4 regions of the Streptomyces sp. NPDC006193 genome follow, and region 4 is predicted to be linked to each of the others. Evidence: riboswitches for the same ligand, from Rfam matches in the RefSeq annotation. Region 4 holds a riboswitch; each other region holds the start of a gene.

What was found. Region 4 has a riboswitch for cyclic di-AMP ahead of ABZ261_RS12295 (transglycosylase SLT domain-containing protein). Riboswitches for the same ligand answer to the same signal wherever they lie in the genome.
Positions count from the first base shown of each region.
Region 1: it holds a riboswitch for cyclic di-AMP, as region 4 does, so the genes downstream of both, ABZ261_RS09520 (C40 family peptidase) here and ABZ261_RS12295 (transglycosylase SLT domain-containing protein) in region 4, are expected to answer to the same signal.
Region 2: it holds a riboswitch for cyclic di-AMP, as region 4 does, so the genes downstream of both, ABZ261_RS14965 (M23 family metallopeptidase) here and ABZ261_RS12295 (transglycosylase SLT domain-containing protein) in region 4, are expected to answer to the same signal.
Region 3: it holds a riboswitch for cyclic di-AMP, as region 4 does, so the genes downstream of both, ABZ261_RS12965 (transglycosylase family protein) here and ABZ261_RS12295 (transglycosylase SLT domain-containing protein) in region 4, are expected to answer to the same signal.

Region 1 covers NZ_JBEXTB010000006.1:208,348-210,536, reverse strand. The annotation lists gene ABZ261_RS09520 (C40 family peptidase) at 597-1,070, opposite strand; cyclic di-AMP (ydaO/yuaA leader) riboswitch at 1,074-1,211, opposite strand; gene ABZ261_RS09515 (hypothetical protein) at 1,645-1,950, opposite strand; gene ABZ261_RS09510 (ATP-dependent Clp protease proteolytic subunit) at 1,958-2,189, opposite strand, start outside.
Region 2 covers NZ_JBEXTB010000013.1:44,867-47,055, forward strand. The annotation lists partial or broken gene ABZ261_RS14960 (GntR family transcriptional regulator) at 1-16, opposite strand, end outside; gene ABZ261_RS14965 (M23 family metallopeptidase) at 114-881, opposite strand; cyclic di-AMP (ydaO/yuaA leader) riboswitch at 894-1,056, opposite strand; gene ABZ261_RS14970 (pitrilysin family protein) at 1,277-2,189, opposite strand, start outside.
Region 3 covers NZ_JBEXTB010000010.1:88,208-90,396, reverse strand. The annotation lists gene eno (phosphopyruvate hydratase) at 1-266, opposite strand, end outside; gene ABZ261_RS12965 (transglycosylase family protein) at 580-1,329, opposite strand; cyclic di-AMP (ydaO/yuaA leader) riboswitch at 1,334-1,507, opposite strand; gene ABZ261_RS12960 (transglycosylase family protein) at 1,705-2,189, opposite strand, start outside.
Region 4 covers NZ_JBEXTB010000009.1:123,392-125,580, reverse strand. The annotation lists gene ABZ261_RS12300 (polyprenyl synthetase family protein) at 1-541, opposite strand, end outside; cyclic di-AMP (ydaO/yuaA leader) riboswitch at 1,069-1,248, shown strand; gene ABZ261_RS12295 (transglycosylase SLT domain-containing protein) at 1,254-1,739, shown strand; gene ABZ261_RS12290 (HAD family hydrolase) at 1,796-2,189, opposite strand, start outside.

The sequences.
Region 1 (2,189 bases), on a different contig from region 4:
GCGCGAAAGGCATGCGGCCGGATGCGTCACCTCCGCGCGGCGGGCGGCACGTCGTGCGGAGGGGTTGGCGGGCGCCCTCGTCCGGGCCGCACCGGCCGCTTCGGTCGCGGTCCGGACGGCGAGCGCGCGGGGTGTGGGCGCCCGGCCGGGAGAGCGGGCGCGGGGGAGCGCCGGGGTGCGCACCGCACCGCACCGCCGGCAGCCGGCGCAGCGGCCGTGCCGGTGGCCCTGCCCGCGTGGCAGGGGTCGCGGGGCCCGCACCGCTGAGGGGGCCGTTCGTGCGTGGCCGCGGGTGCCCGTGCCCGCGTCACGCGTGCCCGTGCCCGCGTCGGTCCGGGCCTGTGCGCTGCCGGGCGGGCGGCTGCGGGCCGAGGCCCGGCGTGCGCACCGGGGGCGCCGCGGCGGCCCGGAAGCCGCGGCGGTCGCCCGGAGACCGGCGCAGGGGCCGCCTCCAGGGCGGCCGCCGCGCCGGGTGAACGGCGGGGCGGGCGGCCGTGGCCGCCCCGGCCGCCCGTGCGGTGCGGGCGGGCGGCCGGGGCGGCGACGGCGGGCTCGGAGCGGCTCCCCAGCCGGAGCCGCTCCCGCGTCGGCGGCGGTCAGCTGACCCGGCCGTACCAGACGCTCTTGGTCCAGATCTTCTGGAGCCGCACCACGTCACCGGTCTTCGGGGCGTGCCATATCTTGCCGTGACCGGCGTAGATGCCGACGTGGTAGACGCTGGAACCAGAGTGGAAGAACACCAGGTCGCCGGCCTTGCGGTGCTTGGCGGAGATGTGGTGCGTCTTGTTGTACTGCTGGGCGGCGGTGCGCGGCAGCTTCTTGCCCGCCTTCTTGAACGAGTAGAGCGTCAGCCCCGAGCAGTCGAACCTGCGCGGCCCGGTGGCCCCGTAACGGTACGGGGAGCCCTTCTTGGACGCGGCGATGTGCAGTGCTTTCGTCGCCGTGGTCGCGGCGGAGGCGTCGGTGGCCAGTCCGGGCACCGCGATCGAGCCGCCCACGGCGGCGAGGGTGAGAGCCGAGGCCGTGCCGGCCCGGGCCATCAGCGACGGGACACGATTCAGCGCAGTCATGCGCAACCCTTCGTCAGCCGCCTGTGAAGGATGACCTGTCGGATTCGGGCTGGCGAAGTTGCCCGGCCGCGTTGCCGCGGCTTCACCCCAAGGATCGCCCGGAACCTCCGCCCGTCTGCGTCGAGCAGACGCGCTTCCGCGCCGGCGACCCGTCTTGCTCGGGTCCTCCACTCCTGCCGATCCACTCCGTCGACCGGTCATCCAGGCGGCGGCAGGACTCGGCGTCCGCCCGGACCGCCCCGCCGCTGTGGCGGGGGCTTGTCGTCAGACGGGATCTTCACTCACACCTGTCCGAAAATCCCAACGGAATCGGGGATTTGTGGTGTTACTCACCACTCACCCGTCCGGGTGGACCGCGCTGTGTTCGAACCTCCGTCAGTTCCCGTACGTAGCCCCCGACCTGCGACGAAGCGTCACGCGACGCTTCCTGGGCCCCCGCCGCGCGCAACTCGGGGAACCCGGGAACGGCTCGGGATGTAACCCGGTCGGGCGTACGTCGTTCGGGCCGTTTCAAGTCCGGCCCGAACGGCACGCGTCGACGGGGCGAACCCATCGGTCCGGACGTGTGTCCGTCTCAGCCCACGCCGTCGGTCGGGAGCGCGACGCGAGCGGTCCGGCGCTCACCGTCCAGCACCCGCAACGCCCGTGCCAGCGTGTCCCCGTGCAGCTCCGTCTCGCCCCGCTGGTGCATCAGCGCAAGGGCGTCACGCAGCTCTGCCGCCTTGCGCACCAGGGCCTGGGCCGCGCGCAGACCGCCGTACGTGTCACCGCTCCGGGCCGGGTTGACGCGGCCGAGCAGGTCGACCGCCTCCAGATAACAGTCGATCAGCTCGCCCTCGGCCCGGGTCAGGGCGGGCAGCGGCGGAAGTTCCGGCAGCATCGGGGGCTCACCGCGCGCCCGGTGCGCCCAGCGCGTCCCGGCGGCTGGGCACGACGCCGTCCACCAGGCCGTAGGCGAGCGCTCCGGGGGCGTCCAGGACGAGATCCCGCTCCAGGTCCTGGTGGACCTGTGCGGCCGTGCGCCCCGTGTGCCGGACGAGCATCGCCTCCAGCAGCTCCCGTACCCGGGTCAGTTCCCCGGCCTGGATGAGCAGGTCGCTGGGCTGCCCGCGCACCGGT
Region 2 (2,189 bases), on a different contig from region 4:
GCGGGGCGGTGCACACCGGGTGCGCCGGAACCGGGCAGCGGGTGGTGCGGGCACCGCGGAAAGAAGAAGCCCCGGCTCGGTGAGACGGGGCTCCGGATTCCGCGCGAGGGGCGTCAGAGATCCACGCCGTGCTGGCGGAGGTAGGCGACGGGGTCCACGTCTGAGCCGTACTCGGGGGTCGTGCGGGCCTCGAAGTGGAGGTGCGGGCCGGTGACGTTGCCCGTGGCGCCGGACAGGCCGATCTGCTGGCCGGGGACGACCTTCTGGCCGACCGTGACGCCGATGGACGACAGGTGGCCGTACTGGGTGTACATGCCGTCGGCCATCCGGATCACGACCTCGTTGCCGTACGCGCCGCCCCAGCCGGCGGAGACGACCGTGCCGGCGCCCACCGCGTGGACGGGGGTGCCGCTGGCCGCGTGGAAGTCGACACCGGTGTGCGAGCCGGAGGACCACAGGGAGCTGCCGGCCTGGTAGGCCGTGGAGACGTACGAGTGCGCGATCGGCGCGACGTAGGCGTTCAGCAGCTTGCGCTCGGCCTCGCGGGCGGCACGGGCCTTGGCCTCGCGCACCTCCTGCGCGCGCTTCGCGGCTGCCTCGGCGGCCGCCTTGGCCGCGGCCTCCTCGGCCGCCTTCTGCTCGGCGGCCCGCTGCTGGGCGACGGCCTGCTCGTCGATGCGCTCGGCGACGTCGTCGCTCGCGGTGAGGACCGGGGTGAGGCCGGTCTCCTCGGGCGAGGGCTCGGCGGCGAGCGCCGGGGAGGCGGCGAGCGTTCCGATGACGCCGGTGGTGGTCAGGGCCGCGACACCGGCCGCCTGAGCGGTGGTGCGCTTGACCCGGCCGGGCTTGCGGTGCTTGCCCGTGGCGCACATGAACGCCATAAGGTGGCTGATCCTTTCCTTCCGTCTCGCCTACCGGGTTAGCTGACGGGTTCGGAGCAGGAAGGTCTCCTACGGGCCCCCTGCGCTCGCGCGCGGGCGCCCGATTCACCCCGGGGGACGGTGGGTCCCCGGCTCCCCTGGCTCGCGCCGTACGGGGATTCGGCGATGGCTGTCCGGTGCCGCGGGTGCGGCGCACTGCCTGACGAACAGCCTGCACGAAGGTACGGGGGCGTGCGTTCAATACCCAAACGCACGCGGGATTTTGTAGCGCATCCCACAGGGCAGACAGGCAACCTCCGCCGCAAACCGGGCATCTGGGCGGGCGAGTGGAACAGCAGGGGCCCTGACGACCCGTAGGTCGCCAGGGCCCCACGCGCGCGTGTGCCGTCGCCGGGCTACTCCGCGGAGACGACGGTGACTTCGCCGATGCCGAGCGCCTCGACCGGCGCCTTGATCTGCGCCGCGTCGCCCACGAGGACCGTCACCAGGCGGTCCACCGGGAAGGCGTTGACGACGGCCGCGGTGGCCTCCACCGTGCCCGTGGCGGCCAGCTGCTGGTAGAGCGTGGCCTGGAAGTCGTCGGGCAGGTGCTGCTCGACCTGGTCGGCCAGGGTGCTCGCGACGGCCGCCGCGGTCTCGTACTTCAGCGGCGCCACACCGACGAGGTTCTGCACGGCGACGTCCCGCTCGGCGTCCGTCAGGCCGTCCGCCGCGAGGGTGCGCAGCACCTTCCACAGGTCGTCCAGCGCCGGGCCCGTGTTGGGCGTGTCCACGGAGCCGCTGATGGCGAGCATCGCGGCGCCGGTGCCGTCGGGCGCGGACCGCAGGACCTGCGCGAAGGAGCGCACGCCGTAGGTGTAGCCCTTCTCCTCGCGCAGCACGCGGTCCAGGCGGGAGGTGAGGGTTCCGCCGAGGCAGTACGTGCCGAGCACCTGGGCGGGCCACACCCGGTCGTGCCGGTCGGGGCCGATCCGGCCGATGAGCAGCTGTGTCTGGACGGCTCCGGGCCGGTCCACGACGACCACGCGCCCGGTGTCGTCGGCGGTCACCGGCGGCACCGGACGGGCCTCGCCCGGGGTGCCGCTCCACGCGCCGAGGGTGTCGCCGAGCAGCGCGTCCAGATCGACGCCGGTCAGGTCGCCGACGACCACGGCGGTGGCGGTGGCGGGGCGCACATGGCGGTCGTAGAAGGCGCGCACGGCCGCCGCGTCGATCTTCGCGACCGTCTCCTCGGTGCCCTGACGCGGACGGGACATGCGCGAGGACGCCGGGAACAGCTCCCTGGAGAGTTCCTTGGCGGCCCGGCGG
Region 3 (2,189 bases), on a different contig from region 4:
AGGCGCTGCTCGGTGGCGTCGTAGCCGACCAGCTCCGGGCCGATCTGCTCGATGACGGCGAGGACGGCCTTCTCGACGCCCTTGCCCTGGTAGCGGTTCGGGTCGCCGTCGCGGAGCTCGATGGCCTCGAAGGCGCCGGTCGAGGCGCCGGACGGGACGGCGGCACGACCCGTGCTGCCGTCGTCGAGGCCGACCTCGACCTCGACCGTGGGGTTGCCTCGGGAGTCCAGGATTTCCCGGGCTACGACGACGTCGATGGACGGCACGAGCATCTCCTTCTTGGATGTGACGCTGGAAGTGCGGGGCGGCGTGCCTTGCGGCTGTGCCTTGCGCCTAGAGCCTAACCGTCCCGGGAGCGTCGGCCACTGACCGACCGTCCCGTGGACAAGCCGACGGTACCTTTTGTTTGTTCCCGAAACAAAGGGTCTGCGGCGGGTTCGTGAAAAAGCCCCGCCCCGGTGCGTACGGGGGAGCACGCACCGGGGCGGGGCGCCCGTGGGGACGGGGGCGGCCCTCACCCGGCCCCCGCCGTGCGGGCCGGGGAGGAGGGGGCGCCGCGGTCCGGGCCGGGGCCGGCTGTCACTTCAGGTGCAGCTGCTGGCCCGGGTAGATGAGGTCGGCGTCCTCGACGATGTCCTTGTTCAGCTCGAACAGCTTCTTCCAGCCGCCCTGCACGTGGTGCTCGGCGGCGATGGTGCTGAGGGTGTCGCCGGCGACGACCTTGTACTCGCCGTCGCCCTTCTCGACCTTCTCACCGGTCGGGGTGGTGACGGTCCTGCTCCCGCTGCCGCTCGCGGAGGCGGCCGGGCGCTCGGCGGACCGGGAGGCGGCCTGCTGGTCGGCCGAGCGGGCGGCGGCGCCGGCCGGGGCCGAGCCGGTGGAGGTGCTCGAAGACGAGCCGGTGGAGGTGCTCGGGGCGGAGTCGGTGGAGGTGCTCGGGGCGGAGCTGTCGGAGGAGGCGCTCGACAGGCCCTTGCCGCAGACCGGCCAGGCGCCCTTGCCCTGCGCGGCGAGCACCTTCTCGGCGACGGCGATCTGCTGGGCCTTGGTGGCCTTGTCGGCGGTGGCCGCGTACTGCGTGCCGCCGTACGCGGCCCAGGTGGAGGCGGAGAACTGCAGACCGCCGTAGTAGCCGTTGCCGGTGTTGATGGACCAGTTGCCGCCGGACTCGCACTGGGCGACGGCGTCCCACTCGGAGGCGGTGGCGGCGGAGGCGTTGCCGGCCGCCATCAGCGGCGCGGCGACGGCGGCGCCGGCGACACCGGCGAGCGCGACGGCGCGGACGGCCCTGGACGGACGACGGTGCTTGCCCTTGACGGAAAACAGCATGGATCGATCCCCTCACCGACGCCTGCGAGGTGAGCTGTCGGGTTCGGGCCGGTCGAGTTGCCCGGCCGCACCCCGCTGTGCGCGCGGTGCGGCTTCACCCCCAGCCGGTTCCAGCCTCAAGTGCTGGACCCGGCGCCTACCTTGGGTCCCCCGCTCCTGCCTACGGCGCTTGACGCGACGACTGTTCCCGGGCGGCCGCTGGCAGGATTCGGCGTTGCGGCGGCCGGGGCTCGCGGTGACGAGCGATCACGACCGTAGACACGTGATCCGGGGAATTTCAAAGACGATCAGGGCTTCTGAGACTCATCCCACACTTTCGCCGAATCGGGCATCACCCATGAAACAGGGCGTCAACTTGTCCCGTTAAAGGCCTGTTCAGTCACCGATCCGCAGGGTCTGACCGGCAGTGATGTTGTTCGGGTCGGCGCCGATGGCCTGCCTGTTCGCCTCGTACAGCGCACGCCATCCGCCGTCGACGTCGAGCGCGTCGGCGATGGAGCCGAGGGAGTCACCCGCACGGACGGTGTAGGTGTCCGGCAGCCGGGAGGCGTGACGGCCGGCCGACGCCGCCTTCTGACCGTTTGTCACGCTTTCGTCCGCATGTGCGCCGCGGTGGCGACCGCCGCTGCCGAGAGCGCCGGTGTCCACCAGGCTCCAGGAGCCGGCGGCCTGCTCGGGATCGGCCGCCCGGCCGGCGTCCGGGACCACCGGGGCCGGGTCGCCGCCCGGCCGCGCGCTGCCGGCGTCCGGGGAGGTCGACGCGCCGGCTTCGGGGGTACCGGTCTCGCCGGAGCGGGCGGGCGCGTCCGCGCTCTTGTCCGGCTCGGCGGTCGGCGCGGTCGTGGCGTCCGCGGAGGAGC
Region 4 (2,189 bases):
CGGTCTTGCCGCCGAGCACGTCCAGGTAGTGCTCGACCGGGTCGCGGCCGTCCGAGGGGCCCGCCGTCTCCAGGATCTGGCCGGTGACCAGCCGTTCGAACGCCAGGGCCTGCACCCGGACCGCCTCGGGGCCGAGGTCGGCGAGGATCTGGGAGGCGCGGGCGAAGAGGAAGTCGCCGGTGAGGACCGCGACGGAGTTGCCCCAGCGCGTGTTGGCGCTCTCCACGCCGCGGCGCACGGTCGCCTCGTCCATGACGTCGTCGTGGTACAGCGTGGCCAGATGGGTCAGTTCCACGACCACGGCCGACGGCACGACGCCCGGCGCGTAGGGGTCGCCGAACTGTGCGGCGAGCATCACGAGCAGCGGCCGGAACCGCTTCCCGCCGGCCCGTACGAGATGCTGCGCGGCCTCCGTGATGAACGGGACCTCGCTCTTGGTGGCCTCGAGCAAGCCTTCCTCGACAGCCGTCAATCCGGCCTGGACATCGGCTTCCAGAGCCTGGTCCCGCACGCTCAGCCCGAACGGCCCGACGACGGTCACGAGGAGTCTCCTGTCTGCTGGTGTCTGCTGCCGATTACACGGTTTGTCGATAGGTCGCTGCCCTCACTCAAGTCAGCGTATCCGGTCCTGTTTCGATCACCGATAGCGCCCACCGGTCCAGCCCGGGCCGTAGCGGATCATGACCGGCATCACAGTGATCGGATGGTAATAACGGACATTCGCCCACTAAACAGCAATCCCATCCTTCCGCTGCATATTCACCGTTTTAGCCACCTCTCTTTTCGGCCACCCGCCGGAATCCCCTGAATCCCCCATGTCCGGTTTCGCGCCATTTGCCATTTCGTGAATTGGGTCACGCGCCCCGGGGGCGCGCCCGGCGCACGGAGAGCGCCCGGCCCCCTTGCCCTGTCGGCGAGTTGAGATGCGCGACCGCAAAGGATCAAGCACCCCATACGGCGTCGATCAAGGTCAAATAGCGCGTTGTGTGATTCCGGCACTTGTTCCCGACATGTGCTCTCGCATACGTTCCCGGCCGTCGGGCGGACGCCGAATCCTGCCGCCGCCCGTGTGACCCATCGACCGACTCACTCGTACGGCAGGAGCGGGGGACCCAGGTAAGCCGCCGGGCCGGACGGCACCGTGCCGACCGGAACGGCTAGGGGTGAAGCCGTGCCTCCGCCGGGGCACGGCCGGGCACCTCCCCGCCCGAACCCGACAGCTCACCTCGCAGGCGTAGGAGAGGAAAGCCCCCATGTCTGCTGCCGCCCAGCGCCGCCGCAACCGCATCAGCCGCCTCATGCGCACCGTTGTCACCGCCGGCGCCGGAGCCGCCGTCCTCGTCCTGCCGCTCGTCGGCGCGACCGGCGCCTCCGCGGCCACCGCCACCACCACGACGGCCGCCGCCACCACCGGCTACCCGGACAACCTCGACGGCTGGATCCGCGAGTCCCTCGCGATCATGGCCGAGCGGGGCATTCCGGGCACCTACAACGGCATCTACCGCAACGTCATGCGGGAGTCCTCCGGCAACCCGAAGGCCATCAACCTCTGGGACTCCAACGCCGCCAAGGGCACCCCGTCCAAGGGCCTGCTCCAGGTCATCGACCCGACGTTCGCCGCGTACCACGTGCCGGGCACCTCGTTCGACCCCTTCGACCCGGTCGCGAACATCACCGCCGCCTGCAACTACGCGGCCGCGCGCTACGGCTCGATCGACAACGTCTTCGGCCCCTACTGACAGCCGGCGCCACCCCGCGGTCCCGGACCGGCCGGCCGGCCCCGCCGACGGGCCGGTCAGCCGGCCGGGAACAGCCTCTCGAGGACGACGGCGACGCCGTCGTCCTCGTTCGACAGGGTGATCTCGTCGGCCACCGCCTTGAGTTCGGGGTGCGCGTCGGCCATGGCGACGCCGTGCCCGGCCCAGACGAGCATCGGGACGTCATTGGGCATGTCGCCGAAGGCGAGGACCCGACCGGCGCCGATCCCGAGCCGCTCGGCGGCCAGCGCCAGCCCCGTCGCCTTGGTCACCCCGCTCGGCTGCAGCTCCACCGTCCCCGGCCCCGACATGGTGACCGTGGCCAGCGAGCCCACCACCGCACGCGCCACCGCCGCCAGCTCGTCGTCCGACAGGACGGCGTGCCGCAGCAGCACCTTGCTGATGGGCTGGCACCACAGCTCGTCCCGCCGG